Regions from separate parts of the Bradyrhizobium sp. USDA 4449 genome, predicted to be linked through region 3. Evidence: predicted binding sites of a transcription regulator. Region 3 holds the regulator's gene; each other region holds the start of a gene.
The links. Region 3 encodes HrcA, which represses chaperone genes, less so after heat shock. Its sites were predicted from a motif close to GTTAGCACTCNCNNNNNGNGAGTGCTAAC; they were not measured.

Region 1 (3,274 bases), 990 kb from region 3:
CCGGCATGGCGGGCGAGGCGTCCTTCTTCGGGGCTTCGGCGACCATCGCTTCGGTGGTCACCAGCAGGCCGGCCACGGAGGAAGCGTCCTGCAGCGCGGTGCGCACCACCTTGGCGGGATCGATGATGCCCTTCTCGATCATGTCGACATAGTCCTCGGTCTGGGCGTCGAAGCCGAACGTCTCGGACTTGTTCTCCAGGATCTTGCCGACCACGATCGAGCCTTCCACGCCCGCGTTCTCGGAGATCTGACGGATCGGGGCTTCCAGCGCCTTCAGCACGATGTTGATGCCGGCCTGGACGTCGGCATTGGCGTTGGTGAGACGGCCGACGGCCTTCTTGGCGCGCAGCAGGGTCACGCCGCCGCCGGGGACGATGCCTTCCTGCACCGCGGCGCGGGTGGCGTTGAGCGCGTCCTCGACGCGATCCTTCTTCTCCTTGACCTCGATCTCGGTCGCGCCGCCGACGCGGATCACCGCGACGCCGCCGGCGAGCTTGGCCAGACGCTCCTGCAGCTTCTCGCGGTCGTAGTCCGAGGTGGTCTCCTCGATCTGGGCCTTGATCTGGCCGACGCGGGCCTCGATGTCGGGCTTCTTGCCCGCACCGTTGACGATCGTGGTGTTCTCCTTGTCGATCACGACCTTCTTGGCGCGACCCAGCATCTTCACCGTGACGTTCTCGAGCTTCATGCCGAGGTCTTCGGAGATCAGCTGGCCGCCGGTCAGGATCGCGAGATCTTCGAGCATGGCCTTGCGGCGATCACCGAAGCCCGGCGCCTTCACCGCGGCAACCTTGAGGCCGCCACGCAGGCGGTTGACGACCAGGGTGGCGAGAGCTTCGCCCTCGACGTCCTCGGCGATGATGACGAGCGGCTTGCCCGACTGCACCACGGCTTCCAGCACCGGCAGCATGGCCTGCAGCCCGGAGAGCTTCTTTTCGTGCAGGAGGATGTAGGCGTCCTCGAGCTCGGCGGTCATCTTCTCGGGATTGGTCACGAAGTAGGGGCTGAGATAACCGCGGTCGAACTTCATGCCCTCGACGATGTCGACTTCGGTGTCGAGCGACTTGTTTTCCTCGACGGTGATGACGCCCTCGTTGCCGACCTTCTGCATCGCCTGGGCGATCATCTTGCCGATGGCGGCATCGCCGTTGGCCGAGATGGTGCCGACCTGGGCGACCTCGGAGGAGGCGGCGACCGGCTTGGCGCGCTTTTCGATGTCCTTGACGACGGCCGCAACCGCGCTGTCGATGCCGCGCTTGAGGTCCATCGGGTTCATGCCGGCGGCAACCGCCTTGGCGCCTTCGCGGACGATGGCCTGGGCCAGCACGGTCGCGGTGGTGGTGCCGTCGCCGGCGAGATCGTTGGTCTTGGAGGCGACCTCACGCACCATCTGGGCGCCCATGTTCTCGAACTTGTCCTCGAGCTCGATCTCCTTGGCGACGGTGACGCCGTCCTTGGTGATGCGGGGCGCGCCGAAGCTCTTCTCGATGACGACGTTGCGGCCCTTGGGGCCGAGCGTCACCTTGACGGCGTTGGCGAGAATGTCGACGCCCCGCAGCATGCGATCGCGCGCGTCTCCGGAAAACTTGACGTCCTTGGCAGCCATGTTCTGCAATCCCTGTTCATTCGTGATGTGTCGTGCGTGGTGATATCAGGCGGAATGATGGATGCCCGGACCTGATGATCCGGGCATGACATTCAGCGGCTGTTCAGGCAGATGGCCTTAGGCCATCACGCCCATGATGTCCGACTCCTTCATGATCAGGAGATCTTCGTTGTCGATCTTGACCTCGGTGCCCGACCACTTGCCGAACAGCACGCGGTCGCCGACCTTGAGGTCGATCGGGATCAGCTTGCCAGCCTCGTCACGGCCGCCGGGGCCGACGGCGACGATTTCGCCCTGGGACGGCTTTTCCTTGGCGGTGTCGGGGATGATGATGCCGCCCTTGGTCTTTTCCTCGGCGTCGATACGTTTGACCACGACACGGTCATGCAGCGGACGAAATTTGGACTTAGCCATGACGTTTCCCTTTGGAGGCTCGCTTCTCTGAAAGCAGCGGAAGTGGGTGGGGGCGGCGCCGCCGTTCCCCCTCCCGAGGGTCGCACGGCGCGCTTAGCAATCGGGCTTTCCGAGTGCTAATAGTGCGCCACGGAAATATGGCTTGGCCGCGATCCTGTCAAGCAAAGGTGGTTAAGCGATTGGTGAGGCGGATATAGGATGGTGGCAATAGAAATTCGTTCGGAGCGCCGGCGTGTAGTAGGACGTCATTGCTCCGGCAGCGGTTTTGCGCTTGGCTGCGGGAGGGGCGCGGCCAAAGGCTTGCTTGGGGGAATGCCATGATCAGTTCAGCTCACGCGCGCACGGTTGCCAATCTGGCGGCGGCCTCTTGCCTTGCGCTGCTGCTGGGTGCCTGCGGCGGCGGCATGAGCCTGCCGTCCTTCTCGTCGTCCCAGCCGGCGCCCGAGGCTGAGCCCGGCACCGGGCCGGAAATGCCGGCCTCCATCCGCGCCGACGAGATCGTCGGCCGATGGGGCCTCGCCTCGTTCCAGAACCCGGCCGACCGCGCCCGCACCGAAGCGGCCGCGCGGGCCCAGTGCAAAAATCCCTACGTGATCGGCGCCGGGTCCTCCGGCGGCGTGATCATGCATCTCGCCGATCAGGCGACGCCGCAGGAGCTGCGGCTGAAGGGCTCGCCGAGCGGCAAGAACTATATCGGCCCCCCCGGCCCGACGCCGGGCGAGCTGGATCGCGAGGTCGTCTCCTTCGACGGTCGCGTCATGATCACCCGCTTCGTCGACAAGGACGCCGCCACCCGCTACGGCAACATGGTCTACGTTCGTTGCGCGCCGCGGGCGTGATGTCTGACGTCCCCTCTCCCGCAAGGGAAGAAGGAAGGGGTCTCGCAATGACAGCCCAAAACAAAAAACGCCGGCTTGCGCCGGCGTTTCGTTTTTCTGATCTCGCGTTCGCTCAGTCGAACAGCGCGTCGATATCGTCCTGCGAGGCGTGACCGACGTCGCCGGCGAGCTTCGGACCGTTGAGGAGCTTTTCGTCTTCACTGCGGGTGTCGACCGGCACCGGCGCGTGGGACTTGATGGCGTCGACGCCGCCCCAGATGTCCATCATCGAATTGATGTGCTGCTCGATGAACTTCATCGTGTTCATGACCTTGCTGATACGCTGGCCGGTCAGGTCCTGGAAGTTGCAGGCTTCGAAGATCGAGATGACGCGTTCCTGGATGTCGTCGGCGAGCCGCTTCTGCTGGTCGGCCGA
Region 2 (3,274 bases), 4.8 Mb from region 3:
CCGGCGAGCTTGGCGAGACGCTCCTGGAGCTTCTCACGGTCGTAGTCCGAGGTGGTCTCCTCGATCTGCGCCTTGATCTGGGCCACGCGCGCCTCGATGTCGGCCTTCTTGCCGGCGCCGTTGACGATCGTGGTGTTCTCCTTGTCGATCATCACCTTCTTGGCGCGACCGAGCATGTTGAGCGTGACGTTCTCGAGCTTGATGCCGAGATCTTCCGAGATCGCCTGGCCGCCGGTCAGGATCGCGATGTCCTGCAGCATGGCCTTGCGGCGATCGCCGAACCCCGGAGCCTTGACGGCCGCGACCTTCAGGCCGCCGCGCAGACGGTTCACAACGAGCGTGGCCAAAGCCTCGCCTTCGACGTCTTCGGCGACGATGACCAGCGGCTTGCCGGTCTGCACCACGGCCTCGAGCAGCGGCAGCAGCTCGTTGAGCGAGGAGAGCTTCTTCTCGTTGATGAGGATGTAGGCGTCGTCCATCTCAACGCGCATCTTGTCCGCGTTGGTGACGAAGTAGGGCGAGATGTAGCCGCGGTCGAACTGCATGCCCTCGACGACGTCGAGCTCGGTCTCGAGCGACTTGGCTTCCTCGACGGTGATGACACCCTCGTTGCCGACCTTCTTCATGGCGTCGGACAGGAACTTGCCGATCTCCTGGTCGCCGTTCGCCGAGATGGTGCCGACCTGGGCGATCTCGTCGTTCGAGGTGACCTTCTTGGAGTTCTTCTGGAGGTCCGCAACGACGGCCTCGACCGCGAGGTCGATACCGCGCTTGAGGTCCATCGGGTTCATGCCGGCGGCAACCGACTTGGCGCCTTCCTTGACGATCGCCTGGGCAAGCACGGTGGCGGTGGTGGTGCCGTCGCCGGCCGCGTCAGCGGACTTCGAGGCGACTTCGCGCACCATCTGCGCGCCCATGTTCTCGAACTTGTCGTCGAGCTCGATCTCCTTGGCGACGGTGACGCCGTCCTTGGTGATGCGGGGAGCGCCGAACGACTTGTCGAGCACGACGTTGCGGCCCTTCGGACCGAGCGTGACCTTCACCGCGTTGGCGAGAACGTCGACGCCGCGCAGCATCTTGTCGCGCGCTTCAACCGAGAATTTGACTTCTTTGGCTGCCATCTGGAGTTTTCCTTGGATGTGTTTGACTGGAGGGAGCGAGGGGCCGTTAGGCCGCCTTCTTCTTGGAAGCGGGGACGTCGAGGACGCCCATGATGTCGCTTTCCTTCATGATCAGGAGATCGACGTTGTCGATCTTGACTTCAGTGCCAGACCACTTGCCGAACAGCACGCGGTCGCCGACCTTCAGGTCGATCGGGATCAGCTTGCCGGCTTCGTCGCGGCCACCCGGGCCAACGGCGACGACTTCGCCCTGGGAGGGCTTTTCCTTGGCAGTGTCGGGAATGATGATGCCGCCAGCGGTCTTCTCTTCTGCGTCGATGCGCTTGACCACGACGCGGTCGTGAAGCGGACGGAAATTCATGCAGTCCTCCTAAACATTTGCACGAGTTGAGGTTTTTAGCTTGTTAGCAATCTGTGCCCGCGAGTGCTAGCACAGGCGGGATTGAAATAGGACAGGAATTTTGCGGGAGCAAGGGTTTGTAGCAAAAAAATCAGCAGCCGGAAGTGCGGAGTGCCAACTTCGTGCGACCATCGTTAACCGCGTCGCGAGGGCCTCTCCAGGCTTCCTTGGGGGCCGTATTAGCACGGAGCTGCATCTGCTGCTAACGCGTTGAATTTCAACAGCTTGTTAAACTTTTAGGCTTGAGATGGATTGTCAGTTTGCGTCACATTTCTCTCATGTGAGCGCATCTCCACCGGGTGGCGCAACCAGTCGCGTACCGGATCAAGCCACCCCCTGAATGCGCTCCTGCAAAGGAGGTTGGCATGGGATTGCGGGTTGGAACCGTTTCCGAGGATTTCCGGAAACAGTTGCTGGGCTACGGGCTGACGACGGCCCAAATTCTCTACAGGATGCCGGATCATCGCTCGCTGCTGCAGACCTATGTCTGGCAGAACTACGACATGTTTCCGAAATTCCCGGCGCTGACCGACTTCCTGGCGTTCTGGCAGGAGAAGCTCGACGGCCCGCTGCATTCGGTGACGGTGGCGCATTCCAAGCTGATCAAGCCGGCCGAGCTGCGCGCCGTGGATGGCGTGTTCCGGCTGCATTGACGGTGTGCAGGGTGGATTAGCCTGCGGCTGGGCGAAGCGCGTCGCTGGCGTAATCACCTCTTGCTTTCCACGCGCCGAGAGAGAATCGGTGGATGACGCCTTCGGCTAATCCACCCTACGAGAGCTGTTTTCATGCTAGCCTCCGTCCATGACAACGGGAGGCCGGCCCATGGCCAAGAAAACAAAATCGGAAACAAAATCGGAAACAAAATCGAAAACGAAATCGCGCAGCGCAGCCCAGAGCGCAGTGAAAAAGCGCAGCGGCGCCAAAGCCGCAACCCGCTCCTCGGCGCGCAAGGCGGTGAGGGCGAAGGCGCGCACGACGACGGCAAATGCATCCGTCAAGAAGCCGGCGCGCCCCAGGCAGCGCATCGCCATCAGCCATCACCGCGAGGAAGATTTCAAAGCCGATGGCCTGCGTGCTTACGCAAAATACCGCGACCTCGGCATCGCCGCCGCAAGCCACGGCCTCGCGCAAGCGCACGTCATCCGCCTGCAAGGCCCCTGCGATCCCACTGAGGTCTCGAAGCTGCACTTCCACGACGTCGAGTTCCAGATGGTCTACGTGCTCAAGGGCTGGGTGAAGACCTACATGGACGGGCAGGGCGAGACCATGATGAAAGAAGGCAGCGCCTGGACCCAGCCGCCGAAGATCAAGCACATGATCCTGGACTATTCCGATGACGTGGAATTGCTGGAAGTGATCCTGCCGGCGGAGTTCAGGACGGTGGAATTGAAGGCGTAGGCCGATCTCGCATCACTTGTCATTGCGAGCGAAGCGAAGCAATCCAGGCCACCTTCGCTGATACATTCCTGGATTGCTTCGCTCCGCTCGCAATGACGGCGGAGAGACCGCGCTACGTCAACACTCCCACGATCGCGCCCATCAGGCAGGTCGTCAGCGTCCCCGACACGATAGACTTCAATCCCAGTGCGTTGATCTCCTCGCGCCGGTCCGGCGCCATCACACCCAGGCCGCCGATCATGATGCCGAGGCTGGCGAAATTGGCGAAGCCGCACATCGCGTAGAGCATGATCAGGCGCGAGCGCGCATCGAGTGTATCGGGTGGCATTTTCGAGAAGTCGACATAGGCGACGAG
Region 3 (3,274 bases):
GAACTCGTCCTGCGTAAACGGCTCGCGTTCCGCAGTGCCCTGAACCTCGATGATGCGGCCATCACCGGTCATGACGAAATTGGCGTCGGTTTCGGCGGCCGAGTCCTCGGCATAGTCGAGATCGAGCACCGGCGTGCCCTTGTAGATGCCGCATGAGATCGCGGCGACGTTGTCGCGCATCACGTTGGCCTTGATCATGTTGCGCGACTTCATCCAGTTGATGCAGTCGGCGAGCGCGACCCAGGCCCCGGTGATCGAGGCGGTGCGGGTGCCGCCGTCGGCCTGGAGCACGTCGCAATCGACGGTGATCTGGCGCTCGCCGAGCGCTTCGAGATCGACGATGGTGCGCAGGGAGCGGCCGATCAGGCGCTGGATCTCGACGGTGCGGCCGCTCTGCTTGCCGGCCGAGGCCTCGCGGCGGGTGCGTTCCGAGGTCGCACGCGGCAGCATGCCGTATTCGGCGGTGACCCAGCCGCGACCCTGGCCCTTCAGCCACGGCGGCAGGCGGTCTTCCAGCGTGGCGGTCACAAGCACGTGGGTGTCGCCGAATTTCACGAGGCAGGAGCCTTCCGCATATTTGACCACGCCACGCTCAAGCGTTACGGGGCGCAATTCGTCGGGCGCACGGCGGCTTGGCCGCATGGGAAATCCTCCAAAACTCGCAAGGTCAGGCTGTTCGCGGTGCTTGTAGGTGGGGTGAGGGTGGGCAGCAAGGCTTTTTCGCCCCTGATATCTGCCCCGCAAACGCCCCGCTTGTCAGACGCGCCCGGGATGGACAAATTACGAGGAACTGACAGGAGTTAACGTCTGTGGCCCATCACGATCCGATCCATCTGATCGCGCCGCGCGCAGGCCTCGCCCAGCTCAACGAGCGTTCCCGCGACATCTTTCGTCAAATCGTCGAAAGTTACCTCGCGACCGGAGAGCCGGTGGGCTCGCGCAACATCTCGCGCCTGATCGCGATGCCGCTGTCGCCGGCTTCCGTGCGCAACGTCATGGCCGATCTGGAACAGCTCGGTCTGATCTACGCTCCGCATACCTCCGCCGGCCGGCTGCCGACGGAACTCGGCCTGCGCTTCTTCGTCGACGCCCTGATGCAGGTCGGCGATCTCAACGAGTCCGAGCGGCAATCGATCCAGAGCCAGCTCGCCACCGTCGGCCACGCCCAATCGGTCGAGGCGGCGCTGGATCAGGCGTTGACCCGGCTCTCCGGCCTGACGCGCGCCGCGGCGGTGGTGCTGACGCCGAAGTCCAATGCGCGGCTCAAGCACATCGAATTCGTCCGGCTGGAACCCGAGAAGGCGCTGGTCATCCTGGTCGGAGACGACGGCCAGGTCGAAAACCGTGTGCTGGCGCTGCCGCCGGGGGTTCCCTCCTCGGCCATCACGGAAGCCGGCAATTTCCTCAATGCGCGGATTCGCGGGCGGACGCTCGCCGAGGCGCGGCTGGAGCTGGAAACCGCGCTCGGCGAGGCCCGCGCCGAGCTCGATCAATTGACGCAAAAGGTGATCTCGGCCGGGATCGCGAGCTGGTCGGGCGGCGAGAACGAGGACCGCCAGCTCATCGTGCGCGGGCACGCCAATCTGCTGGAAGATCTGCACGCGCTCGAGGATCTCGAGCGTGTCAGGCTGTTGTTCGAGGATCTCGAGACCAAGCGCGGCGTGATCGACCTGTTGGGGCGCGCGGAAACCGCCGAAGGCGTCAGAATCTTCATCGGCAGCGAGAACAAGCTGTTTTCGCTGTCCGGCTCCTCCACCATCATCTCGCCCTATCGGGATGCCGCCGGCCACATCGTCGGCGTTTTGGGCGTCATCGGGCCCACACGGCTGAACTATGCCCGTGTGATCCCGACCGTGGACTATGCCGCCCGCATCGTCAGCCGCCTGCTGGGCGGGCTGACCGGCATTGAGCCGATCACGGGCGCTTGATTTTCGGCGTCCGAAGCACGATATCCGGGCCAGCAAACCTCCCCTTGAGACGAGTTCGAGAAGCAGCCGATGACCGATCCCACCCGGCAACCCGAAGACACGGCCGCGCCGACCGGCGAACCCGTGGTGTCAAAGCCCTACATCATGCCCGACGATCCCGAGCCCGGCTCGGTCGAAACGTTGCAAAAGGAAGCTGCCGAGGCGCGCGACCGCATGCTGCGGACGCTGGCCGAGATGGAGAACCTGCGCAAGCGCACCGCCAAGGAGGTCGCCGACGCCAAGCTCTACGGCATCACCGGCTTTGCCCGCGACGTGCTCGACATCGCCGACAATCTCCAGCGCGCGCTCGATGCCGTTCCGTCCGAAGCGCGTGCTGCGGCCGATCCCGGCCTGATCGCGCTGATCGAGGGCGTCGAGCTCACCGAGCGCTCGCTGCTCAATGCGCTGGAAAAGCACGGCGTGAAGAAGCTCGATCCGCAGGGCCAGAAGTTCGACCCGAACTTCCATCAGGCGATGTACGAGGTGCCTGACGCATCGGTGCCCGCGGGCACCGTCGTGCAGGTCATGCAGGCCGGCTACACCATCGGCGAGCGCGTGCTGCGTCCGGCGCTGGTCGGCGTCGCCAAGGGCGGCGCAAAGCCCGCGCCCGCGGCGAACAGCAACGAAGCGAACTGAACGATATCGAGGAGCGCGCTCGCGCGCGTCTCCTCCTCTTCCTCAAGGTCTGGCAGAGGTGAGCGCTTTATGCGCTCACCGCGATATCCGCGGACTGAATCCGCTTCACGCCGGCCTTGGCCATGTCGGCCCAGGCCTTCGCGAGCGAGCCCTGATTGTCGATGCCGCGGCAGGCGTCTTCCACGACGTAGACTTCAAAACCAGCCTTGCGCGCATCGAGCGCAGTCCAGGCGACGCAGAAGTCCGTGGCGAGGCCCGCGACAAAGACGCGCTTGATCTTGCGGGACTTCAAATAGGCGGCGAGCCCCGTCGTTGTCTTGCCGTCGGCTTCGACGAAGGCCGAATAGCTGTCGACATCCTTGTGGAAGCCCTTGCGGATGATGAGCTCGGCCTGCGGGATCGAGAGGTCTTTCGACAGCGAGGCGCCATCGGTGCCCTGCACGCAATGGTCGGGCCACAGCACCTGCTTGCCATAGGGCAGGTCGATGGTCTCGAACGGCTTCTTGCCGGAATGCGCTGACGCGAACGAGACGTGGCCGGGCGTGTGCCAGTCCTGCGTCATCACCACGTTCGAAAATGCTTTGGCCATCTTGTTGATCACAGGCACGACCTGCTCGCCTTCCTTCACCGCGAGGCTGCCGCCCGGCAGGAAGCAGTTCTGCACATCGATC

Region 1: ACVIIW_RS04805 (co-chaperone GroES) is a predicted target of HrcA. The motif match lies at 2,113-2,141, and genes of this name have one in related genera.
Region 2: ACVIIW_RS31910 (co-chaperone GroES) is a predicted target of HrcA. The motif match lies at 1,525-1,553, and genes of this name have one in related genera.

The regions. Positions count from the first base shown of each region.
Region 1 covers NZ_JBSRYD010000001.1:1,009,904-1,013,177, reverse strand. The annotation lists gene groL (chaperonin GroEL) at 1-1,606, opposite strand, end outside; gene ACVIIW_RS04805 (co-chaperone GroES) at 1,724-2,020, opposite strand; gene ACVIIW_RS04800 (hypothetical protein) at 2,338-2,859, shown strand; gene ACVIIW_RS04795 (protein phosphatase CheZ) at 2,972-3,274, opposite strand, start outside.
Region 2 covers NZ_JBSRYD010000001.1:6,760,675-6,763,948, reverse strand. The annotation lists gene groL (chaperonin GroEL) at 1-1,121, opposite strand, end outside; gene ACVIIW_RS31910 (co-chaperone GroES) at 1,168-1,482, opposite strand; gene ACVIIW_RS31905 (usg protein) at 1,887-2,174, shown strand; gene ACVIIW_RS31900 (cupin domain-containing protein) at 2,344-2,919, shown strand; gene ACVIIW_RS31895 (NupC/NupG family nucleoside CNT transporter) at 3,032-3,274, opposite strand, start outside.
Region 3 covers NZ_JBSRYD010000001.1:1,999,958-2,003,231, forward strand. The annotation lists gene rph (ribonuclease PH) at 1-642, opposite strand, end outside; gene hrcA (heat-inducible transcriptional repressor HrcA) at 810-1,928, shown strand; gene grpE (nucleotide exchange factor GrpE) at 1,998-2,603, shown strand; gene pncA (bifunctional nicotinamidase/pyrazinamidase) at 2,671-3,274, opposite strand, start outside.